2 linked regions of the Paraflavitalea devenefica genome follow. The protein of the gene in region 2 binds, or shares a complex with, the protein of the main gene of each other region. Links are inferred from orthologs where the notes say so. Each region holds a gene or a part of one and is shown on either strand. Other genes may lie near its edges.

Region 1 (5,314 bases), on a different replicon or contig from region 2:
TGGTATGGACCTGAGCAAACTGGGTTTGGATAAAGAAGAATTGTAATTTTTTAATAACAGTAGGCTGTAATTCCTGACACGGTACAGCCGGTAAAACTTAAAAGTCATGCGCCACGGAGACAAGATCAACAACCTGAGCAGGACGGCATCGCACAGAAAGGCGTTGCTGAGCAACTTAGCCTGCGAGCTGATATCCCACAAGAGAATCGTAACTACCCTCGCCAAGGCCAAAGCGTTGCGTACGTACATCGAGCCCCTGATCACCAAGGGTAAAGAAAATACTACTCACCAACGTCGTGTAGTATTCAGCTACCTACAGGATAAAGAGGCTGTTACTGAACTGTTCAGCACCATTGCCGAGAAAATTGGCGGTCGTCCCGGTGGTTATACCCGCATCATTAAGCTCGGCATCCGCCAGGGTGATAATGCTGAAATGGGGTTAATTGAACTGGTAGACTTCAACGAGATCTACGGTAAGGGTAAAACAGAGGCGAAAGAGCCGGCTAAGAAAACACGTCGTAGCAGAACCACCAAAAAGGCTGGTGATGCGAAGGCCGAAGATGCGAAATCCGAAGATAAAGCCGCTGAATAAGCATGATTCCGAACTCTTTTTATATCAAAGCCCCGCATATAAAGTGCGGGGCTTTTTTTGAATGTCCTATTGCCGGAAAGGCGGTAAGGCGTGAAGAAGGTAACGGCTGAGTTTCAATGCTTACCGTCTTCCCACCTGCCCGGTACAAACTGTGAACAATTTTAACTTCAAATACATCTAATAATTCTTTTCTTTGCAAAATTTTTCGATACACATGTCCACAACACAAAAACCTGCTGTTCTGTTATTGGCGGATGGTACCGTTCACTTTGGTAAAGCCTTTGGAAAGATTGGTACTACTGCCGGGGAAATTTGTTTTAATACCGGTATGACCGGATACCAGGAAGTGTTCACTGATCCCAGCTATTATGGCCAGATCATTATCATGAACAATGTGCATGTTGGTAACTATGGTACCAAGGATACCGATGTGGAGTCGGGCAGTGTGAAGATCCGCGGTCTTATTGGCCGTAACCTCGAAGAGCAATATTCCCGCAAGCAGGCCAATGCCTCTCTGGAGCAATACCTGCAGGATAATAACATCGTTTGCATCGAAGAAATTGATACCCGTGCCCTGGTAACCCATGTACGGGAAAAAGGCGCCATGAACTGTATCATCTCTTCTGAGATACTGGATGTGGAAGAGCTGAAGAAAGAACTGGCTAAAGTGCCCAGCATGGAGGGTCTTGAACTGGCCAGCTATGTAAGCACCGAAAAGCCTTATACCATGGGTGATGAGGCCACTGCTGCTGTAAAAGTAGCGGTGATGGATTATGGCACTAAAAAGAACATCCTGCAGTGTATGGTTGACAGGGGCGCTTTTGTAAAAGTATTTCCTGCCAAAACGCCGATCAGTGAATTAAAGCAATTCAATCCCGATGGTTACTTCATCTCCAATGGCCCCGGAGATCCTTCTGCCATGGATTATGCAGTAGCCACTGTAAAGGAAATACTGAAGGAAAGCAAGCCTACTTTCGGTATCTGCCTGGGCCACCAGTTGCTGGCATTAGCCAACGACATCGAGACCTTTAAGTTGCACCACGGTCATCGCGGACTGAACCACCCCGTGAAGAACCTGGTAACGGGTAAATGCGAGATCACTACCCAGAATCATGGTTTCGGTGTGAACCCGGAATCGGTGAAGAAAGCCAAAAATGTGGAAATCACCCACGTGAACCTGAATGATGAATCCATTGAAGGTATCCGCCTGAAAGATAAACCAGCCTTCTCCGTGCAATACCACCCTGAAGCAACGCCAGGCCCGCACGATAGCCGCTACCTCTTTGATGACTTCATCAACCTGGTAAGAGAGCATAAAGTAGTAAAAGTTAAAGTGAATTTTTAAAGAAGGATCATACTTATAATGTAACGAAAGGGTGTGTAGCCTTCCAAAGGCGGCTCACCCTTTCGCTCTTTTCACGTAAATGCAGTATTTTTAGCCGGCAAACTATCGTATGAAGATCGCAATCATCAATGGGCCTAATCTTAACCTGCTGGGCAAAAGAGAGCCGGGTATTTATGGCAGTATGTCTTTCGAACAGTATTTCGAAGAACTCAAGCAACAATACCCACAGGCAAACCTGCATTATTACCAAAGTAATGTAGAAGGGGAGCTGGTGAATGAGATACAGCGGGTAGGGTTCGACTATGATGGCATCATCATTAATCCTGCTGCCTATACCCATACTTCCGTAGCCATTGGCGATGCCATTGCGGCTATTAAAGCACCCGTCGTGGAAGTACATATCTCCAATGTACATGCACGGGAAGATTTTCGCAAGCTATCCCATGTATCTGCTAAAGCAGCAGGCAGCATCTTTGGCCTGGGGCTGAAGGGGTATGAACTGGCGTTGCAATACCTGCTCAACAGGAAATAACCCATTACAGGAATACCCGCATCATAAGGGCATAACCATGGTCTTCTTTGGCATCATCCAGCTTGCGGATAATGTGCAGGCCGTTGGCTGTCCATATCTTAAAAATATCACCCTTTTTGCGCCTGGAGAGCTCTTTTTCTATCTGCGGTATCAGCGAGCCCCTCACAACCCATCCCAGGTCGCCTTTGGTGGCCGCTTCCCCACCCATGGAATAAGCCTGGGCCATATCTTCGAAAGTGGTGCTGCCCTGCCTGATACGCAGCATGATATTATCGGTCAGGGAGTCCGCAATACGCCGGGTAAATACAGAGGTGTCCAGGAAGATCTGAGCAATATGATTAAAGGTGGCGGGTGCTTTGGCCAGGATCTGTACCAGTGTCTTCCCATTATTATAAGGGCCGTATACTTTACCCACTTTGCCATGATAGCCCAGGCTATCCGGCAGGCCTATAAACCGGTTGGTGCCGCGGATAACGATCGTATCAATTACAAACCTTTTCTTCAACACATCTTTTACGTACAGCGGGCTATTGGTAGCCTTTTCCAGCTCTGCCTTGATCTGGGTTACTGTTTTCTTTTGTGCAAAGGTGGTGGTGCTACCAATAAGGATTAATAATAAAGCGATCAGCGGTTTCATTCACCTAAAGATAATAAAAGACGAAGACCTGACAGGTTTCGCCGGCTGAGTACCCGGAAAACCTGTCAGGTCTTATTCAGGATTCTTTTACAATGATTCCTTGATATCCTGCATCAATCGCAGGGCAATATTGTTGGCGGTCGTTTCAAAATTACTTTCCGCATAGATGCGGATAATAGGTTCGGTATTGGAAGTACGGAGATGTACCCAATCACTATCAAATTCAATCTTCAAACCATCCTCTGTATTCACAGGCTGGTTTTTATACTTCTTTTGGATACGCTCAAAAATGGCTTTCACATCAATGCCATTTTCCAGTTCAATCTTATTCTTGGAAATAAAATAGTCGGGATAGCGGGTGCGGAAAGACTTCATGCCATTCTTGTGTGTAGCAAGAGAACTCAAAAACAAACCGATACCGATCAGTGCATCACGGCCATAATGGAAGTCAGGAACAATGATACCGCCGTTGCCTTCGCCGCCAATCACTGCTTTTACTTCTTTCATTTTCGTCACCACATTCACTTCACCCACTGCCGAAGGAAAATATTCACCCCCATGTTTAAGGGTAACTTCCTTGAGCGCTTTCGTGCTGCTCATATTGCTCACGGTATTGCCTACCTTCTTGCTCAATACATAATCGGCCACTGCTACCAGTGTGTATTCTTCTCCAAACATGCTGCCGTCTTCACATACAAAGCAGAGGCGGTCTACATCCGGGTCCACGGCAATGCCGAAATCGGCTTTGTGCTTGCGGACTGCATTGCTTAGCTCAGTGAGGTTTTCCGGCAGGGGCTCCGGATTGTGGGCAAACTTACCGGTTACTTCTTCATTCAGCACCACGACATTTTCTACACCCAGCGCTTTGAGCAGGGGAGGGACAAATAAGGCGCCGGTAGAATTGATCACATCTACGACGGCCTTGTATTTCTTTTTACGGATATCTTCTGCATTCACCAGCGGATAGTTCACCACCGCATCAATATGTTGCTGCAAGCTGGTTTCGTGCAGGGTATAAGTGCCCAGTTTATCTACGGAGGTAAAAGTAAAATCTTCTTTGCTGGCTTTTTCCAGTACAATAGCGCCATCTGCTGCACTGATAAATTCACCCTGCTCATTCAGCAGTTTCAGGGCATTCCATTCTTTGGGATTATGACTGGCTGTAATAATAATACCGCCGGCAGCTTTTTCCCATACCACTGCCAGCTCAACGGTAGGCGTGGTAGAGAGGCCAACATCTACTACGTCAATGCCCAAACCGGTGAGTGTATTTGTCACCAGTTGTTGTACCATGGACCCACTGATGCGGCCATCGCGGCCAATAACTACTTTACGGTTGGAACCTTTCTCCAGCAGCCAACTGCCGAAAGCAGCGGCAAACTTTACAACATCCAGCGGCGTTAAATTGTCTCCGCTTTTACCACCAATTGTTCCACGAATACCTGATATGCTTTTGATCAATGCCACAGTGCCAAGGGTTTTTATCAGTTACAAAAATAGGGTGTTTGCTACTATGCAGAGATTACCACTTGTGGGTATTTTACAGGATATGATTACAAATTGTAATGATACAGCATAAATTGAAAGCTAATCACAACCAACCAAACAACAGGATGGGATGGACATGCTTAGGAAGCGGGAAATTAAGGAAAGAAACACATATATAACCAAATTGTGGAAAATGAAGCCTTAAAAACCAGCAAACTGCGAATCCCCGTCGTCTCCATGCCTCGTTGCTATTGTGTCTCAATGCTTTTTCTTATTATTCAGCAACAGGTATTTGGCCGTTTCATGGAGCGCCTCGGTCAGCGTACGCATCTCATCAGTAACGGCTTTTGTTGCAGGATCTTTACCGGGTATGGAATTGTCCACTACCGATAACAATTCTTCCTTACCTGTCTTTAACAGACGCCGGTAAAAATAATTGCCTTTTATCACACCGGTAATATTATTATCGGGTTCGAAGATAAACGCAAACGAATGCGTAGTCGAATCCAACAGGTCTCTTCCCAGGGTAGTATTGGTATAAGGAATATTGGCAAGTCCTGCAATAGTAGGCAATACATCCACCTGTGAGCAAATATTACCCGTGCGGCGTGGAGCTACCAGCGAAGGATTATATATCAGTAACGGTACATGCATGGTAGTAAGGCGTTGTGCTGTCCAGGCCTCGGGAAACATGGTGCCTGCATTGCCTGGTATGCCATG
Region 2 (8,273 bases):
ATGGCAGAACTACCGATGGTATGTACATCCGATACACCCTGCGGGTGGGTATTTGCCGACTGGCTATGCCGTATATGCACGGAATCGTACAAGCAACGCTCTCCGATATAGAACTCACAATGGGGCGTTTCAAAGCCATCCAGCATAAAAGGGTAAAACATTTTATCCGCATTCGTTACCGGCGCTACAGCCGCTCCGTTATACTGAACAGTATAGTGGAGGGTTGCGGTATTATTATACCCGTCCTTTATCACAATACGAACGGCATGAGCCGCTCCGTCGCTGATGTCAATAACACCATCTCCTTTTACCTTCTTATAAATGGAATTGATATACCCCGGCGGGTCCGACAAATGCTGCAACCAGGCGCCGCCTGCCGCCTTCGTACGGTAATCTATATGGGCATTCAGGTAGCGGGTATCATTATAGCTGATATCGTCCATCCGGAAGCCGGTGATCAGTTCCTCATCCACATACAGTGAGGCTTCATAAATACCATTCAGGTTGGAAGAGCCGGTATGGGTATCAAAGGCGGTAATGGCAAAACTTACTCTGGGAGAAGCTGCCGTAACCAGGGGTGGTGCAGTGGTATAGTTGCTGCCGGTTCCCTTTATGGGAATAATCCGGGGCGATTGCTCATACAGGCTCCTGGTCCTGTCATACACGGCCAGCCGTAAAATGCGCGGAGTCGTATTATCGGCCAGCGGAAATCCAAACAACATCGGATTTACATTCACATCATCGGCCGTACGCCTGACCTCAAAATGCAGGTGCGGCGCCTGGGAGCCGCCGGTATTGCCGCTATAGGCCAGGAAATCGCCTTTCTTTACCGGGAACTGACCAGGCACAGGTTCGAGCGTAACAGCCCACGATTCGCGGGCATACTGCTGCTGCTTTACCCAGTATTCCAGTTTTGAATTAAAATCATTGAGGTGCGCATAGAGCGTAGTAAACCCATTGGGATGATTAATATAGATGGCGCGGCCAAAACCACCGGGCTCAATCTTGATCCGGGCTATATACCCGTCGGCCGCCGCATACACAGGCTGGTTCTCGCGGGCCTTCGTTTTCAGGTCAAGCCCCATATGGTAATGGTTGGGACGTAGCTCACCAAAATTGCCGCTCAGGTCCATCGGGATCTCCAGCGGGTTGCGGAAATACCCCTGCGGGTAATCAGCAGGCTGAAAAAGCTGCGCCTGCAGGTGTTGGGCACAACCTAACAATACAAAAACCAATACACGCATCCGATCAAATCAATTTATGGGTTAGTAGTGTGCAAAACTACGGGAATCCGCCATCCTGCATCCACCTCCTGATTCTGGAATTCCTCCATCCACTGGAAATAGACTACCAATCACTCGTTTTGTTTACTGCAAATGAAAAAAAAGCGACTAATTACATGAACGATTTGGCTAATAAAATACCGGATTTGACAAGCCAATATTAAACTAATATTAAAAATCCGGCGGTTGGGTTACCCGGCACGGCAATGGGTATAAAGAGAAAGGACAGATGGATTCGCTATTAGTATGTTAAGTTTTAAAAATACCCACTTAGTTGTATGTTTTTTTATGAACTATGGAACAGCTTTTGGCGTATATAAATTGTCTAAGATTATATGAAATGAAAGAATAAATCTACAACCTGTGTTTTATGAGTATGATACGTAACAGGACGGTTTTACTACTGGCATTAACGGTAGGGTCCATAGTCGGGATGTTCAAAGGAACAGAAGCTAAGCAGAAATGGGTATTTCGTATCAAGAGCCGTTTTGAGGAAAAGCGCCATCTGGCAGAAGAGAAGAAATTCATTCGCCAGGGCGGTGTGCCGTTGGATGATATCGAGATCGCTGCTTTTCACAACAACTGAACACATCAATTTTTTTCTACCAGCAAATAATAGCCTCTGCCGGTGGGAGAGGCTTTTTTATTTCCCCTTCTTTACTGCTATCCTTATAGCAACCTTACAACGATCTTACAGCGACCTTACAGCGATGTTATAGCGACCTTATAGCGACTTTACTCCCACCTAACCCCTGCCTAACTCCCGATCAACTCCCACCCAACTCCCTATCAGGCCCCTATCAAACAGCCTATCACTGTCAGCCCTGGTTCGTGTCCCAGTCAAGCCTTGGTTTGTGTCCCAGTCAGCCTTGGTTCGTGTCCTCCGAACCAACCCTAACCCCCTCTAAATGACCCCCTTCCCGTCATCTTTGCCATGAGCCAAAAAATAATCCGCATTATTCCCCCCATCACCTTACTTTTGCGCAATTTATCCCGCCGGTAAGACCGGGAATTTTTTAAAAAAAGCAAAAAAACAGCGTAAAAGAAGATGCCCAAAGACACCTCGATCAAGTCAGTACTTATCATCGGTTCAGGACCCATTATCATCGGACAAGCTTGTGAATTTGACTACTCCGGCACCCAGGCTGCCCGCAGTCTGCGCGAAGAAGGGATCAAAGTGATCCTTATCAACAGTAACCCCGCCACCATCATGACCGATCCTATGATGGCCGATAAAGTGTACCTGCTGCCCTTAACAGTAGAGAGTATTGAACAGATCCTGGACGAAAACCAGATTGATGCCGTACTGCCTACAATGGGCGGACAAACGGCCCTCAACCTGGCCAAAGAAGCCGCAGAACTGGGCGTTTGGGAAAAATACCATGTCCGTATGATCGGCGTGGATATTGAAGCCATTGATACCGCAGAGGACCGCGAGAAATTCCGCCAGCTCATGGTAAAGATTAATGTGCCGGTAGCACCTTCCAGAGTGGCCAACTCTCTGCTGGAAGGAAAAGAATTTGCCCAGGCCATTGGCTTCCCCCTCGTAATCCGCCCTTCCTTTACCCTCGGTGGTACAGGCGGCGGCTTTGTACACGACAAATCTGAACTGGAAGCAGCTCTCGACAGAGGTCTTAAAGCCTCCCCCATCCACGAAGTATTGGTAGAAAAGGCCGTACTGGGATGGAAAGAATATGAGCTGGAGCTGCTGCGCGATAAAAACGACAACGTTGCCATCATTTGTACGGTAGAGAACGTGGACCCCATGGGCGTACATACAGGCGATTCCATTACCGTGGCGCCTGCCATGACCCTGAGCGATACCGCCTTCCAGGATATGCGCAACAAAGCCATCCTCATGATGCGCAGCCTTGGCAACTTTGCCGGCGGCTGTAACGTACAGTTTGCCCTGAATCCCGAAACAGAAGAACTCATCTCCGTAGAGATCAACCCGCGGGTAAGCCGATCTTCGGCCCTCGCCTCCAAAGCCACCGGATACCCCATCGCCAAAATAGCGGCCAAACTGGCCATCGGTTATAACCTCGATGAGCTGAAAAACCAGATCACCCAAACCACTTCCGCCTATTTTGAACCGGCGCTGGATTACGTGATCGTTAAAATGCCCCGCTGGAACTTCGACAAATTCAAAGGCGCCAATGATACCCTCGGCTTGCAAATGAAGAGCGTGGGTGAGGTAATGGCCATCGGAAGAAGCTTTACAGAAGCCATCCAGAAAGCCTGCCAAAGCCTGGAGAACAATGCCATCGGACTTGGCTACTACGGCCATAGCCGCATGCACGCCGAAGAGCTCATCGAATACATCAAAACCCCGAAATGGGACCGCATCTTCCGTATCAAGGACGCTCTCACACTGGGCGTATCTGTAGGCACCATCTCCAAAGCCACGGGCATTGACCGCTGGTTTGTGAATGAGGTCCAGAAGATCGTGAACCTGGAGAAGGAGATAGCCAAATACAAACTGGCTACTCTGCCCGAAGATGTGCTGAAACAGGCGAAATTCCTCGGCTTCAGCGATCAGCAGATCTCTACCATCATGCAGGACGGTAATGACGAAGCCGTCTATGAGAAAAGGAAGGCAGCCGGCATCACCCGCGTATACAAAATGGTAGATACCTGCAGTGCAGAATTTGAAGCGAAGACTCCCTACTTCTACTCCACTTTTGAATCCGGCAACAATAGCGAAAGCAAAGCCAGCAAAAAGAAAAAAGTCATCGTACTGGGCTCAGGCCCCAACCGCATCGGTCAGGGTATTGAATTCGATTATTGCTGTGTACATGGTCTGCTGGCCCTCAAAGAGTGCGGTTATGAAGCCATCATGCTGAACTGTAATCCTGAGACCGTTTCCACAGACTTCGATATGGCCGATAAATTATACTTCGAGCCGGTATTCTGGGAACACCTCTGGGAGATCATTGAACTGGAGAAACCGGAAGGGGTGATTGTTCAGTTGGGCGGACAAACAGCCTTGAAACTGGCCGAGCGCCTCCATGAAAAAGGCATCAAGATCATTGGAACTTCTTACGACAGCATGGACATCGCGGAAGACCGTGGCCGCTTCAGTGACCTGCTGAAAGAATTAAATATACCTTACCCCGACTATGGCACTGCTTTTACAGTAGATGAAGCTGTTGAAGTGGCCAATAAAGTAGGTTATCCCGTACTGGTTCGTCCCAGCTATGTACTGGGCGGACAAAGGATGCGTATCGTGATCAATGACGAGGAAGTAGAAAAAGCAGTAGTAAGTCTGCTGAAGCATATCCCCGGCAATAAGATCCTTATTGACCACTTCCTGGACCGTTGCCAGGAGGCGGAAATAGACGCCATCTGCGATGGGGAAACCGTTCATATCATGGGTCTTATGGAGCACATTGAGCCGGCAGGCATCCATAGCGGCGACAGTAACGCCGTATTGCCGCAGTTCAACCTCTCGCCCCTGATCGTGGAAACCATGGAAGAATACGCCAGGAAGATTGCCTTCAAACTCAATATCAAAGGGCTTATCAACATCCAGTTTGCCATCAAGGATGGTAAAGTGTATGTGATAGAGGCCAACCCGCGCGCTTCCCGTACCACGCCATTCATCGCCAAAGCTTACCAGATACCTTACCTCAACATTGCTACCAAAGTAATGCTGGGCGAGCAAAGGCTCCGCGACCTGAAAGTGGTGAAGCGCCTGAAAGGATATGCGATCAAGGAACCGGTATTCAGCTTTGAGAAATTCCCGGGCGTGAACAAGGAACTGGGCCCTGAAATGAAATCGACCGGCGAAGCGATCCGCTTTATCAAAGACCTGCGCGATCCTTACTTCCGCCAGTTGTACAAAGACAGGAGCATGTACCTGAGCAAATAATCCCGTTTAAAAGACAATAGTCTGACAATAAAAAATCCCGGTTCATGCAACCGGGATTTTTTATTGGTATGGTTTTTTAGCCGTGGTACCTTTATACAAACAATTGCCATGAACAAGGAAGTACAGTACATCATTACCACGCTGCAGGGATCCCTCGATGGCGATCCCTGGTATGGCCGCTCCCTCTATGCGATCCTGAAAGAAGTAGAGCCTGCCAGCGTCTTCATCAACCCTGATGAAAAAGGCCATGCACTGATTGAAATACTGTACCACATGATTGCCTGGGCAGAGGCGGTGCAAAGCACCCTGGAAGGAGATACCCAAAAACAAATAAGTTATTATGAAGCGCTCGACTGGCGGGAAATAGACCCTACCATCCATACCTGGAAAAACGGGGTCAATGAGTTAAAGGCAACTCACCGGCGTATCCTTGAACTGCTGCAATCTAAAAACGACGATTTCCTGGCATCACCGGTCAGTCAGCGTACCTATACCATCGGCTATATGCTGCACGGGCTGATACAGCACAATATTTACCACCAGGGGCAAATAGCCTACGTAAAAAAATTACTGGATTAATAGTGCGTCCTAAGCTTCTACCATGCCGTGGCGGATGGCATATAATACCAGCCCCACCCTTGTTTTTACTTTGAGCTTTTCAAAGAGGGAGTTACGGTAGTCATCTACCGTCCGTGGACTTACAAACATTTTAGCGGCAATATCCTTATAAGTAAGCTCTGAGCATACCCATTGCAGGAATTCCTTTTCTTTCTCTGTCAGGGAAATCGGCTCATCAGGCTGGTCAATATCCTTGTGCAGGCCGCTGATGATCTTGCCGGAGATATATTCTGAGAGGTAAAAATTCTTTTCCATCACCGAATCCAATGCCAGCTTCAGCTCTTCAGGCTCTGTATTCTTCATAATATAGCCTTTGGCGCCCAGCCGCAGCATGCGGATAATGGTACTTTCATCACTGGACATAGACAAAGCCAGTACCTTGATATGAGGGTGATTCTTGAATAACCATTTCACGGTTTCATATCCATCCATGCCGGGCATACTTACATCCAGCAGGAGAATATCCGGAATAATATGCTTGCTGATCTTGTCCTTTACATCTGAGCCATTGTCGGCCTCAAATAAAATAGTGTAATTCGCAAACGTGCTGATCAACCTGGCCAATGCCTTGCGCATCAGGGTATGATCATCAGCAACCGCTACCTGTATTTGTTTACCAACTGTCATTTCGGAGAGTGCTTAGCTTTCTTGTGGCAAAGATAATTGAATGGTCACCGTAGTTCCCTTCCCCGGAACACTTTTCATATCTAAATCAGCACCAATCAGTTTTGCCCTGTTGAAGATACTCTTTAATCCAACACCAGAGGAAGAAGAAACAGAATTTCTCTTGGCCTCCACGTCAAATCCGACGCCATTATCGGCCAGGGTAAGGACAAACCGGTTATCTTCCGAAAAAAGCAGGCTCACAGCAACTTTAGCAGCCTGGGAATGCTTCAGAATATTATTCAGCATTTCCTGGAACATCCGGAACAGGAACGTGGCTTTCTGGCCATCAAAATCATACTCCGAACCTGTTACCTCATACTCCACGTCCATCAGACCGCTCTTACGCACGTTCTCCATCTCAAACCGGATGGCCTCTACCAGGCCTATCTGGGCGATACGGTCACTATGCAGACTTTTGGTAAGATCAGAAAGGTCCAGGGCTGCTTTATTCAGTATTTGCCGGGAAGTAAGGATAGGTTCATACGCTTCATGGTCCTTATCAATGGGCAATATGGCCAGTGATAACTTCACTACCGATAAAACCTGCCCGATATTATCATGTAATTCCTGCCCGATCATCTTGAAAGTCGCTTCCTGGATCTCCAGTTGCGAGCGCAATACCTCCTGCTCATACAGATCCTTCATCCGGGCCAGTTCACTGGCATGCCGGTGCTGCCTGCGCTGGTACAAAAACAGGGTGGCTACGATAAAACCTACCAGTAAAAGGGCTATCACCCCTCCAATGATCACGATAGAATAAATCTCTTGTCCCTGGTCTTGCATAAAGAATAGTACATAATATGAATAGTAAAACAGCAGCCGGGCCGTAAATTATAAATAAATTTTGATCGGCCGCTGATCTAAATAACAGGAAGACCGGACTTTAGGGTAGTTATATACTTTATAAAGCAGGCTTATGGAACCTCAACCTGCATAAAAAGCCAATGGTGAACAACGAGTAGAGCAGTACGTTAAGAAAGCTTAAAATAAAAGTCAGGTTCTCCAGCAGCAATGGCGAAAGCCGGTATAAATAATTGGCCAGCCCCAACAGCGGAAAGCTGCAACAGTAAAAAAACAACAGGCCGCAGCATATCCAGAAAGCAGGTTCCCGGGCAAGGTTGATCGCCTGCTTCAACTGGAACAATTCAAAGAAATAATAGATACCAATAATAATGATCGCCAAACTGCCTATGGTATAAACAGTACTGCTAAAAGTATCTGTGCTTTGCGTGGAAATGATCAGGATACCCAGTATGGGGAACAGGACTGCAATACCCAGCAGTATTCTTTTTATTTTCCGGTTCTGAACGATCCGTTGCAGCACATACAAATAATAAGTAAAAGAATAAACAGAAAACAGGTTATACAGGTAAACATTTTGCTGTCCGGTGGAATGAAGGTACCTGCCATAGATGTCAGTAAACAAACAACCCAGTAAAAAAACCGGGAAAGTTTTAAGATAAAACGGGGTTCTGGGCGTAAAATAGACCGTAATACCGGCTATCAGGCTGATCAGAATAATTATAATGCTGATATATTGCATATCCCCTTAAAAATAGCCAGTATTTCTTAAAAAAGAAAACCTCCCGCCAGGCGGGAGGTCGAATTAAGTAAAAAGGGACTGCTGTTAAACGATAACCACACCCTTGTCGCCACGGTCAACGATGGTTACGCCAATACCACCCCATTCATCACCGGCGGGTTCTGCAGGCTTGATAGGACCGCCATTGGAACAGTTGGGAGGGCACATCTGGCCATAATTGTAAGCCAGGATGGAATTGCCCTTTCCGGTGTTGACGTAAATGTCTTTGTTGGCCACGCCTGCTGCGGTAGTA

The links.
Region 1: the proteins of carB (region 2) and carA are in contact, whole or in part, in a solved structure (PDB 1KEE), measured with the Escherichia coli proteins. The link is inferred for Paraflavitalea devenefica from one-to-one orthologs.

Annotation. Positions count from the first base shown.
Region 1 is NZ_JAARML010000002.1:419,347-424,660, forward strand. The notes cover bases 1-2,871. They hold carA (glutamine-hydrolyzing carbamoyl-phosphate synthase small subunit), read left to right. Parts: upstream 1-806; coding sequence 807-1,937; downstream 1,938-2,871. Other genes in these bases: HB364_RS11320 (DNA-directed RNA polymerase subunit alpha), read left to right, coding at 1-46; rplQ (50S ribosomal protein L17), read left to right, coding at 107-592; aroQ (type II 3-dehydroquinate dehydratase), read left to right, coding at 2,047-2,469; HB364_RS11340 (peptidylprolyl isomerase), read right to left, coding at 2,474-2,871. Also shown: more of HB364_RS11340, read right to left, coding at 2,872-3,106; glmM (phosphoglucosamine mutase), read right to left, coding at 3,194-4,573; HB364_RS11350 (LTA synthase family protein), read right to left, coding at 4,853-5,314. UniProt on the Escherichia coli protein: Small subunit of the glutamine-dependent carbamoyl phosphate synthetase (CPSase).
Region 2 is NZ_JAARML010000001.1:1,818,622-1,826,894, reverse strand. What follows is about bases 1,967-5,354. They hold carB (carbamoyl-phosphate synthase large subunit), read left to right. Parts: upstream 1,967-2,331; coding sequence 2,332-5,154; downstream 5,155-5,354. Other genes in these bases: HB364_RS07455 (DinB family protein), read left to right, coding at 5,263-5,354. Also shown: HB364_RS07470 (M23 family metallopeptidase), read right to left, coding at 1-1,244; HB364_RS07465 (hypothetical protein), read left to right, coding at 1,654-1,869; more of HB364_RS07455, read left to right, coding at 5,355-5,733; HB364_RS07450 (response regulator transcription factor), read right to left, coding at 5,743-6,399; HB364_RS07445 (sensor histidine kinase), read right to left, coding at 6,412-7,221; HB364_RS07440 (hypothetical protein), read right to left, coding at 7,340-7,981; HB364_RS07435 (hypothetical protein), read right to left, coding at 8,066-8,273. UniProt on the Escherichia coli protein: Large subunit of the glutamine-dependent carbamoyl phosphate synthetase (CPSase).